DNA from 2 places in the Zobellella sp. An-6 genome. Region 1 is predicted to be linked to the other one. Evidence: predicted binding sites of a transcription regulator. Region 1 holds the regulator's gene; the other holds the start of a gene.
The links. Region 1 encodes sigma-54, which starts transcription at its own class of promoters, with help from an activator protein. Its sites were predicted from a motif close to TGGCACNGTTTTNGCTT; they were not measured.
Positions count from the first base shown of each region.

Region 2: a site for sigma-54 is predicted at 1,927-1,943, ahead of ACT7DK_RS07235 (urease accessory protein UreD). Genes of this name have one in related genera too.

Region 1 is NZ_CP199259.1:3,724,573-3,729,117, forward strand. Features, by position in the region: gene lptC (LPS export ABC transporter periplasmic protein LptC) at 1-43, shown strand, start outside; gene lptA (lipopolysaccharide transport periplasmic protein LptA) at 12-545, shown strand; gene lptB (LPS export ABC transporter ATP-binding protein) at 548-1,273, shown strand; gene ACT7DK_RS17450 (RNA polymerase factor sigma-54) at 1,326-2,759, shown strand; gene hpf (ribosome hibernation promoting factor) at 2,784-3,071, shown strand; gene ptsN (PTS IIA-like nitrogen regulatory protein PtsN) at 3,074-3,520, shown strand; gene rapZ (RNase adapter RapZ) at 3,531-4,397, shown strand; gene ACT7DK_RS17470 (HPr family phosphocarrier protein) at 4,384-4,545, shown strand, end outside.
Region 2 is NZ_CP199259.1:1,550,997-1,554,630, reverse strand. Features, by position in the region: gene ureC (urease subunit alpha) at 1-311, opposite strand, end outside; gene ACT7DK_RS07245 (urease subunit beta) at 298-627, opposite strand; gene ureA (urease subunit gamma) at 637-939, opposite strand; gene ACT7DK_RS07235 (urease accessory protein UreD) at 953-1,888, opposite strand; gene gcvP (aminomethyl-transferring glycine dehydrogenase) at 2,147-3,634, opposite strand, start outside.

The DNA of each region.
Region 1 (4,545 bases):
GGAACTACTGCATGAAACCCGGGCAACTTACTTCAATCCTTAGCGTGGGCGGCCTGCTGGCCCTGGGCCTGGGCCTGGCCGAGGCCAGGGAATCGGACTTCCGCCAGCCGGTCACCATCGACGCCGGACGCCAGCTGGTGGAACTGGCCGACAACAAGGTGACCTTCAGCGATCAGGTGGTGGTCAAGCAGGGCACCATAGACGTACGTGCCGACCGGCTGGTGGTGATCCGCACCGAGCAGGGTCTGCAGTCCATGACCGCCCACGGTTCCCCGGCCACCTATAACCAGATCCTGGACAACGGCCGGCCGGTTCAGGCCGAAGCGCGGGAGATCCACTACGACATGCGCGCCCGCACCATTACCCTGCTGCAGGATGCCAAACTGCAGCAGAACGACAACATCGTCACCGGCTATCGCATCCGCTACCACATCGATAGGGAGCAGATGGAGGCGGAAAGCCAGGGCGGCCAGGACCGGGTCACCACCATCTTCCTGCCCGAGCAACTGCAGAACCTCGACAACCAGGAACAGGACCAGGATTGAGCATGGCGACACTCAAAGCACGCGGCCTGCAGAAAAGCTACAAGGGACGCCAGGTAGTGGCCGACGTCAGCCTGACCGTCAACACCGGCCAGATCGTCGGCCTGCTCGGCCCCAATGGCGCCGGCAAGACCACCTCCTTCTACATGATAGTGGGCCTGGTGCAGCGAGATGCGGGCAGTATCACCATCGATGACCAGGACATCAGCCTCAATCCCATGCACCTGCGGGCGCGGGCCGGTATCGGCTATCTGCCCCAGGAAGCCTCCATCTTCCGCCGTCTGAGCGTGGCCGACAACCTGATGGCGGTGCTGGAAACCCGCAAGGATCTGGACGCCATTGGCCGCGACGAGAAAATGGAGCTATTACTGGAAGAGTTTAATATTACTCATATCCGCGACAGCCTGGGGATGAGCCTGTCCGGTGGTGAACGGCGTCGAGTGGAAATCGCGCGGGCCCTGGCGGCCGATCCTCGCTTCATCCTGCTGGATGAGCCCTTCGCCGGGGTGGACCCGATTTCGGTCATCGACATCAAGAAGATTATTCTGCACCTGCGCGATCGCGGCCTCGGCGTGTTGATTACCGATCACAATGTGCGGGAAACCCTGGATGTGTGTGAACGGGCTTATATCGTCAGCCATGGTCATCGCATCGCCGCCGGCACCCCGGCCGAGATCCTCGCCGACGAGCAGGTCAAGAAAGTCTATCTTGGTGAACAATTCAGCCTCTGAGCAGGCTCCGTATCATGACAGTGCGGTCGATATAGAAGGACTTTTTTAAAAGATGAAGCCAACTCTTCAGTTACGTTTGGGCCAGCAGCTGACCATGACACCCCAGTTGCAACAGGCGATCCGTCTGCTGCAACTCTCCAGCCTGGAGCTGCAGCAGGAGATCCAGCAAGCCCTGGAGAGCAACCCGTTACTGGAGCAGGAAGAGCCGGAAACCATCGACGTGGCCGAGCCCCGCCACGAAGAGCAGATGGCCGCCGATACCGCCATGGAGCAGAGCCAGCTGTCCGACGAGCTGCCCATGGACACCAACTGGGAAGAGCTCTATACCGCTTCTTCCGGCGCCGGCGGCGGCCTGCCCGAAGGCGCCGAGGACACCGTCTACCAGGGTGAGACCACCGAAACCCTGCAGGATTACCTGCTGTGGCAGATGCGTCTCACCCCCTTCAGCGACACCGATCAGGCCATCGCCCTGGCCATCATCGATGCCATCGACGAGGCCGGCTACCTCACCATAGACGTGCCCGACATCCTCGAAGCGGTGACCGGCGACGAACTGGACATCGAGGCGGACGAGGTGGAGGCGGTGCTCAAGCGCATCCAGCACTTCGACCCCATAGGGGTGGCGGCCCGCAGTGTACAGGAATGCCTGCGCATCCAGCTTGAGCAGTTCCCCCCCGATACTCCCTGGCTGCAGCAAGCCCGGGAGGTGATCAACCAGCACATGGATCTGCTCGGCAACCGTGACTACCGCACCCTACAGCGCAAGGCCAAGCTGAAGGAGGAAGAGCTCAAGGAAGTGCTGGCGCTGATCCAGCAGCTCGAACCCAGACCCGGTCATACCGTCATCCAGAGCAGCTCCGAATACGTGATCCCCGACGTGGTAGTGACCAAACGCAACGGCGCCTGGGTGGCGGAGCTGAACCCGGAGGCCATGCCGAAAGTGAAGCTGAACCAGACCTATGCCGCCATGGCCCGGCAACCGCGCAACAACGAGGATGGCCAGTTTATCCGCAACCATCTGCAGGATGCCAAATGGTTCCTCAAGAGCCTGGAAAGCCGAAATGAGACCCTGCTCAAGGTTGCCAATTGTATTGTCGAGCAACAACAGGCATTCTTTGAGTATGGCGAGGAAGCGATGAAGCCCATGGTGCTGAACCATGTGGCCGAGGCGGTGGAAATGCACGAGTCCACCATCTCGCGGGTAACCACCCAGAAGTTCCTGCACACCCCTCGGGGGGTGTTCGAGTTGAAGTACTTCTTCTCCAGCCATGTGGGAACCGACGACGGTGGCGAATGCTCCTCGACGGCGATTCGCGCCCTGATCAAGAAACTGGTCGGGGCGGAAAACCCGGCCAAGCCGCTGAGCGACAGCAAGATCGCCCAGTTGCTGGCCGAACAGGGGATACAGGTGGCCAGGCGAACCATCGCCAAGTACCGGGAGTCACTGGCCATCCCCCCTTCCAATCAGCGTAAACGCCTGGTTTAAAGGCAGACCAAGAAGGAAGACGTTATGCAAATAAACCTGACTGGACACCATGTGGAAATCACGGACTCACTGCGTGACTATGTGAACAGCAAATTTTCCAAGCTGGAGCGTCACTTCGACCACATTACCAATGCGCACGTCATCCTCAACGTGGAAAAACTGCAACAGATCGCCGAAGCCAAGCTGAACGTCAGTGGCGGCGAAGTCTTCGCCAACTCCCAGCACGAAGACATGTACGCGGCCATCGACGGCTTGATCGACAAGCTGGATCGCCAGATCATCAAACACAAAGAGAAACTCAAGCAAAAATAACCATGGAAGTCGCCGACATACTGAGCAGGGACTGCACTCGCAGTGCGGTTCCCTGCACAAGCAAGAAACGAGCTCTGGAAATCATCAGTGAGCTGGCCGCCCAACACCTGAACATCAGCAGCCAGCAGCTGTTCGATTGCCTGCTGGCCCGGGAAAAAATGGGCAGCACCGGCATCGGCAATGGTATCGCCATTCCCCATGGCCGTATCAGCGATGACAACAAGGCGACCGCCGTACTACTCACCTTTGCCGAGCCGGTGGAGTTCGATGCCATCGACAACCAGCCGGTCGGCCTGGTTTTTGCCCTGCTTGTTCCCGAGCAGGAGTGCAAACAGCACCTCAAGACGCTGTCATTGATTGCCGAAAAGCTCAGCAACAAGCAGGTGTGCAAACAGCTGCGCCAGGCCGGCAGCGATGACGAACTCTATCAGATCATGATCTCCGCCTGAGGATAGCGCCATGCAGCTGGTGATCGTCAGTGGTCGTTCCGGTTCGGGTAAAACCGTGGCCCTGCGAGTACTCGAGGATTTGGGCTATTACTGCGTCGATAACCTCCCCGTCGAGCTATTGCCGGAGCTGGTACAGATGCGCCGGCACAAGCCGGGCGAAGTGGCGGTCAGCATCGACGTGCGCAACCTGCCCGACAGCCCCGACAAGCTGGAAGCCTGCCTGGCCGAAGTCAGCGCCATGGAAGGAGTCAGCCTGTCCAGCATCTTTATCGATGCCGACAACGCCGCCCTGATCCGTCGCTTTGGCGATACCCGCCGGCTGCATCCCCTGTCCCGCCACAGCCTGACCCTGGACGAGGCGATCCGGGAAGAGACTCACCTGCTGGCCCCCCTGTCTTCCGCGGCGGATCTGCGCATCGATACCTCCAGCCTCAGCATCCATGATCTGAGCGAGATCATCCGCGAACGCATCCTCGGCAAGAAGGAGCGGGAACTGAACTGGGTGTTCGAGTCGTTCGGCTACAAGTATGGGGTGTCCAAGGACGCCGACTTCGTGTTCGATGCCCGCTTCCTGCCCAATCCCCACTGGATTGCGGAGCTGCGCCCCTTCACCGGGCTCGACGAGCCGGTGGCCAACTATCTGGCCGGGCAGCCCGAGGTGATGAAATACCTGTGGCAGATAGAAAACTTGCTGACCACCTGGATGCCGCATCTGGAGCGCAACAATCGCAGCTATGTCACCGTGGCCATCGGCTGTACCGGCGGCCAGCACAGATCGGTATTTATCGCCGAGCAACTCGCCCGGGTATTCAGGCAGATGGGGAAGAATGTGCAACTTCGTCACAGAACACTGGAAAAACGCAATGCCGAGAATTGAACGGGATCTGGAAATCGTTAACAAACTGGGACTGCATGCCCGGGCCGCCATCCAGCTGGTCCAATTAACGCAACAATTCGATGCTATCGTCACCGTCTGTAACCAGGACAAGCAGGCCCCGGCCAGCAGCGTGATGGGACTCCTGATG
Region 2 (3,634 bases), 2.2 Mb from region 1:
ATATCCGGGTTGCCGGCCTTGCCGATGGCGTGGATGCGGCCATCCTTGATGGCCAGGTCGGCCTTGACGATGCCCCAGTGATCCAGGATCAGGGCGTTGGTGATCACCGTGTCCACGCTGTCGGCGCGCACCGCCTGGCTCTGGCCCATGCCGTCGCGGATCACCTTGCCGCCGCCGAACTTCACTTCCTCGCCGTAGCGGGTGTAGTCCTGCTCCACCTCTATCCACAGCTCGGTGTCGGCCAGCCGCACCCGATCGCCCAGGGTCGGGCCGAACATGTCCGCATAGGCCTGCCGGCTAATTTTGCTCATCCTGCCCTCCTTCCAGTCGTCCCATTACCTCGCCCCGGAAACCGTAGACTGCCCGCTTGCCGCCCAGGGCCACCAGGGTCACGGTGCGGCTCTGGCCCGGCTCGAAGCGCACCGCGGTGCCGGCGGCGATATCGAGGCGAAAGCCGAGTGCCTGCTCCCGATCCAGGATCAACGCCGGGTTGACCTCGGCAAAGTGGTAGTGGGAGCCCACCTGGATGGGCCTGTCACCGGTGTTGGCCACGCTCAGGGTGCGCCGCTGCCGGCCTTCATTGAGGACGATGTCGTCTTCGGCCAGCTGGTATTCGCCCGGTATCATGACGCCTCCTTATTGAATGGGTTGGTGCAGGGTCACCAGCTTGGTGCCGTCGGGAAAGGTGGCTTCGACCTGCACCTCCTGCACCAGCTCGGCCACGCCCGCCATCACCTGGTCGCGGCTCAGCCAGGTGCGGCCCTCGCCCATCAGCTCGGCCACGGTGCGGCCGTCGCGGGCGCCTTCCATCACCGCCGCCGACAGGTAGGCCACCGCCTCCGGGTAGTTGAGCTTGAGGCCGCGCGCCAGCCGGCGTTCGGCCAGCAGGGCGGCGGTAAACAACAGCAGCTTGTCCTTTTCTCTTGGACTGAGTTCCATATTGGGGTCTCTCCTAGGTAAGCCAGATCCGGGGGATAACGGCGGGCCGGCCGAGCACGGCGGGGCGGATAAGCCCCCAGGCCCGCCACATGCCGTCGCGGCAAATGTTCATATCAGTGCCCAAATAGCGCACCAGCAGCACGCCCAGGCGTTCGGTCAGGGTGAAATCGGGGCCCGGCAGGGCCTCGCGCAACTCACCGATCAGGGCGTCATCCAGCCCGGTCCCCGCCGCCATCAGGGTGCCGAACACGCAGCCGCCGTTCAGCCCCACCCGGTCCCGGTGCAGCCAGTCGCCGCCCTCGAGGCAGAGGCGTTCGTTGAACAGCAGGCGGCCGGCCCGGTGCAGTTGCAGGCGCTGGGTCAGGTGGCCCTGTTCGAACCACTGCTCGCCGGCCGGACGGCCCAGGCAGACCAGATCCCAGCCGATAAAGCGGGCGCCTTCGGCCAGCTCGATGCGGGTGTCGAGCACGCCGTTGGCGCCCCGGTAGACGATGGTCTCCTGGGGCAGCCACTCCAGTTCGGCGCCCTCGCCCGCGCGCAGCAGCACCTGCTGGCCCTGGACCACGCCGGCGCTGTCGCGGCCGTAGATCTTGCCCGCCGAGGGGGTGGTCAGCAGCACCTGGCTGCCGGGCTCGGCGGCCACCTCGATGGCCAGCCGGTCGCCGGACACCAGGCCGCCGGGGGGATGCAACAGGTAGAGATGACAGCGGCCCCCTTCCGGGTAGAAGGGGCGCTGGATGCGCAGGGGGCCGGCAAAGTCCAGCCCCTTGAGCCGGGTCTTGCCCTCGAGGAGGGTCTTGCCCTCGAGGAGGGTCTTGCCCTCGAGGAGGGCCTTGCCCCCGGCCGGAGACGAGTCGGCTTCCAGCCGCAGGCGCAGGTGCGCCGGCCAGCTGCGCGTCTGGCCGTAACCGGAGCTGGCTTGCAGGGCTTGTGCCGGGGTCTGGGTCATATGGACACATCAGGGTCGAAGAGTCTGTACACAAGCCTTAACAGAATTCGTGCCAATAATTAATTTATAAGTAAAATCAAATGATTAAAATAAAACATGGCACCTCGGCGGGGATGTCACCCTGGCCAGGCGGCCAGGTATCACCAAAGTGGTGCGCAATCGGGTGCAAGCGATCCGTTATGGTGCAATTCGAGACCCCGCCAATAACAAGAAGGGCGCCTCTCGGCGCCCTTCATCACGGATTGAACAGACAGGAGCTTATTCGCCGTAGGCCTCGGTGGGCAGGCAGCTGCAGAACAGGTTGCGGTCGCCGTAGACGTCGTCGATGCGGTTGACGGTCGGCCAGAACTTGGAGCGGCGCACCTCGACCGAGGGGAAGACCGCCTGCTCGCGGCTGTAGGCCCGGTTCCACTCGGCATCCATCACGTCGTCCTGGGTGTGCGGGGCATTGACCAGGGGGTTGTCCTCCAGGGTCCACAGGCCGCTCTGCACCCGACGCATCTCCTCGCGGATCTGCTTCATGGCATGGATAAAGCGGTCGATTTCCACCTTGGACTCGGACTCGGTCGGCTCGATCATCAGGGTGCCGGCCACCGGGAAGCTCATGGTCGGCGCATGGAAGCCGTAGTCCATCAGGCGCTTGGCCACGTCCATCTCGCTGATGCCGCACTCTTCCTTCAGCGGGCGCAGATCCACGATGCACTCGTGGGCCACCCGGTCGTTGCGGCCGGTGTAGAGGATGGGGAAGTCCTCGGCCAGGCTCTTCATCAGGTAGTTGGCGTTGAGGATGGCCACCTGGGTGGAGCGCTTGAGGCCTTCGTCGCCCAGCATGGCAACGTACATCCAGCTGATCGGCAGTATGCTGGCGGAGCCGAAGGGGGCCGCGGACACGGCGCCGTTGTCGCGGCTTTCCTTGCCGGTCTTGACCACGGCGTGGCCGGCCACGAAGGGTGCCAGGTGCGCCTTGACGCCGATGGGGCCCATGCCGGGGCCGCCGCCGCCGTGGGGAATGGCGAAGGTCTTGTGCAGGTTGAGGTGCGACACGTCGGAGCCGATAAAGCCGGGCGAGGTGATGCCCACCTGGGCGTTCATGTTGGCGCCGTCCATGTACACCTGGCCGCCGTAGCTGTGGATGATGTCACAGATCTCGCGGATGCTTTCCTCGTAAACCCCGTGGGTGGAGGGATAGGTGGCCATGATGCAGGCCAGGTTCTCGCCCGCCTCGGCGGCCTTGGCCTTGAGGTCGGCCATGTCCACGTTGCCCTTCTTGTCGCAGGCCACCACTATGACCTTCATGTTGACCATCTGGGCCGACGCCGGGTTGGTGCCGTGGGCCGAGCTCGGGATCAGACAGATGTCGCGGTGCCCCTCATTGCGGGACTCGTGGTACTTCTTGATGGCCAGGAGGCCGGCGTATTCACCCTGGGCGCCGGAGTTGGGCTGGATGCAGATGGCGTCGTAACCGGTGACCTTCACCAGCCAGTCTTCCAGCTCGCCGATCATCTGCTGGTAGCCGACCGTCTGATCCAGGGGCGCGAAGGGGTGGATCTGGGCGAACTCGGGCCAGCTCACCGGCACCATTTCGGCGGTGGCGTTGAGCTTCATGGTGCAGGAGCCGAGCGAGATCATGCCGTAGTTGAGCGCCAGATCCTTCATTTCCAGCTTGTGGATGTAGCGCAGCATCTCGCTTTCGGAGTGATACTGGTTGAACACCTCGTGGCTGAGGATGGGCTCGTCGCGCAGCAG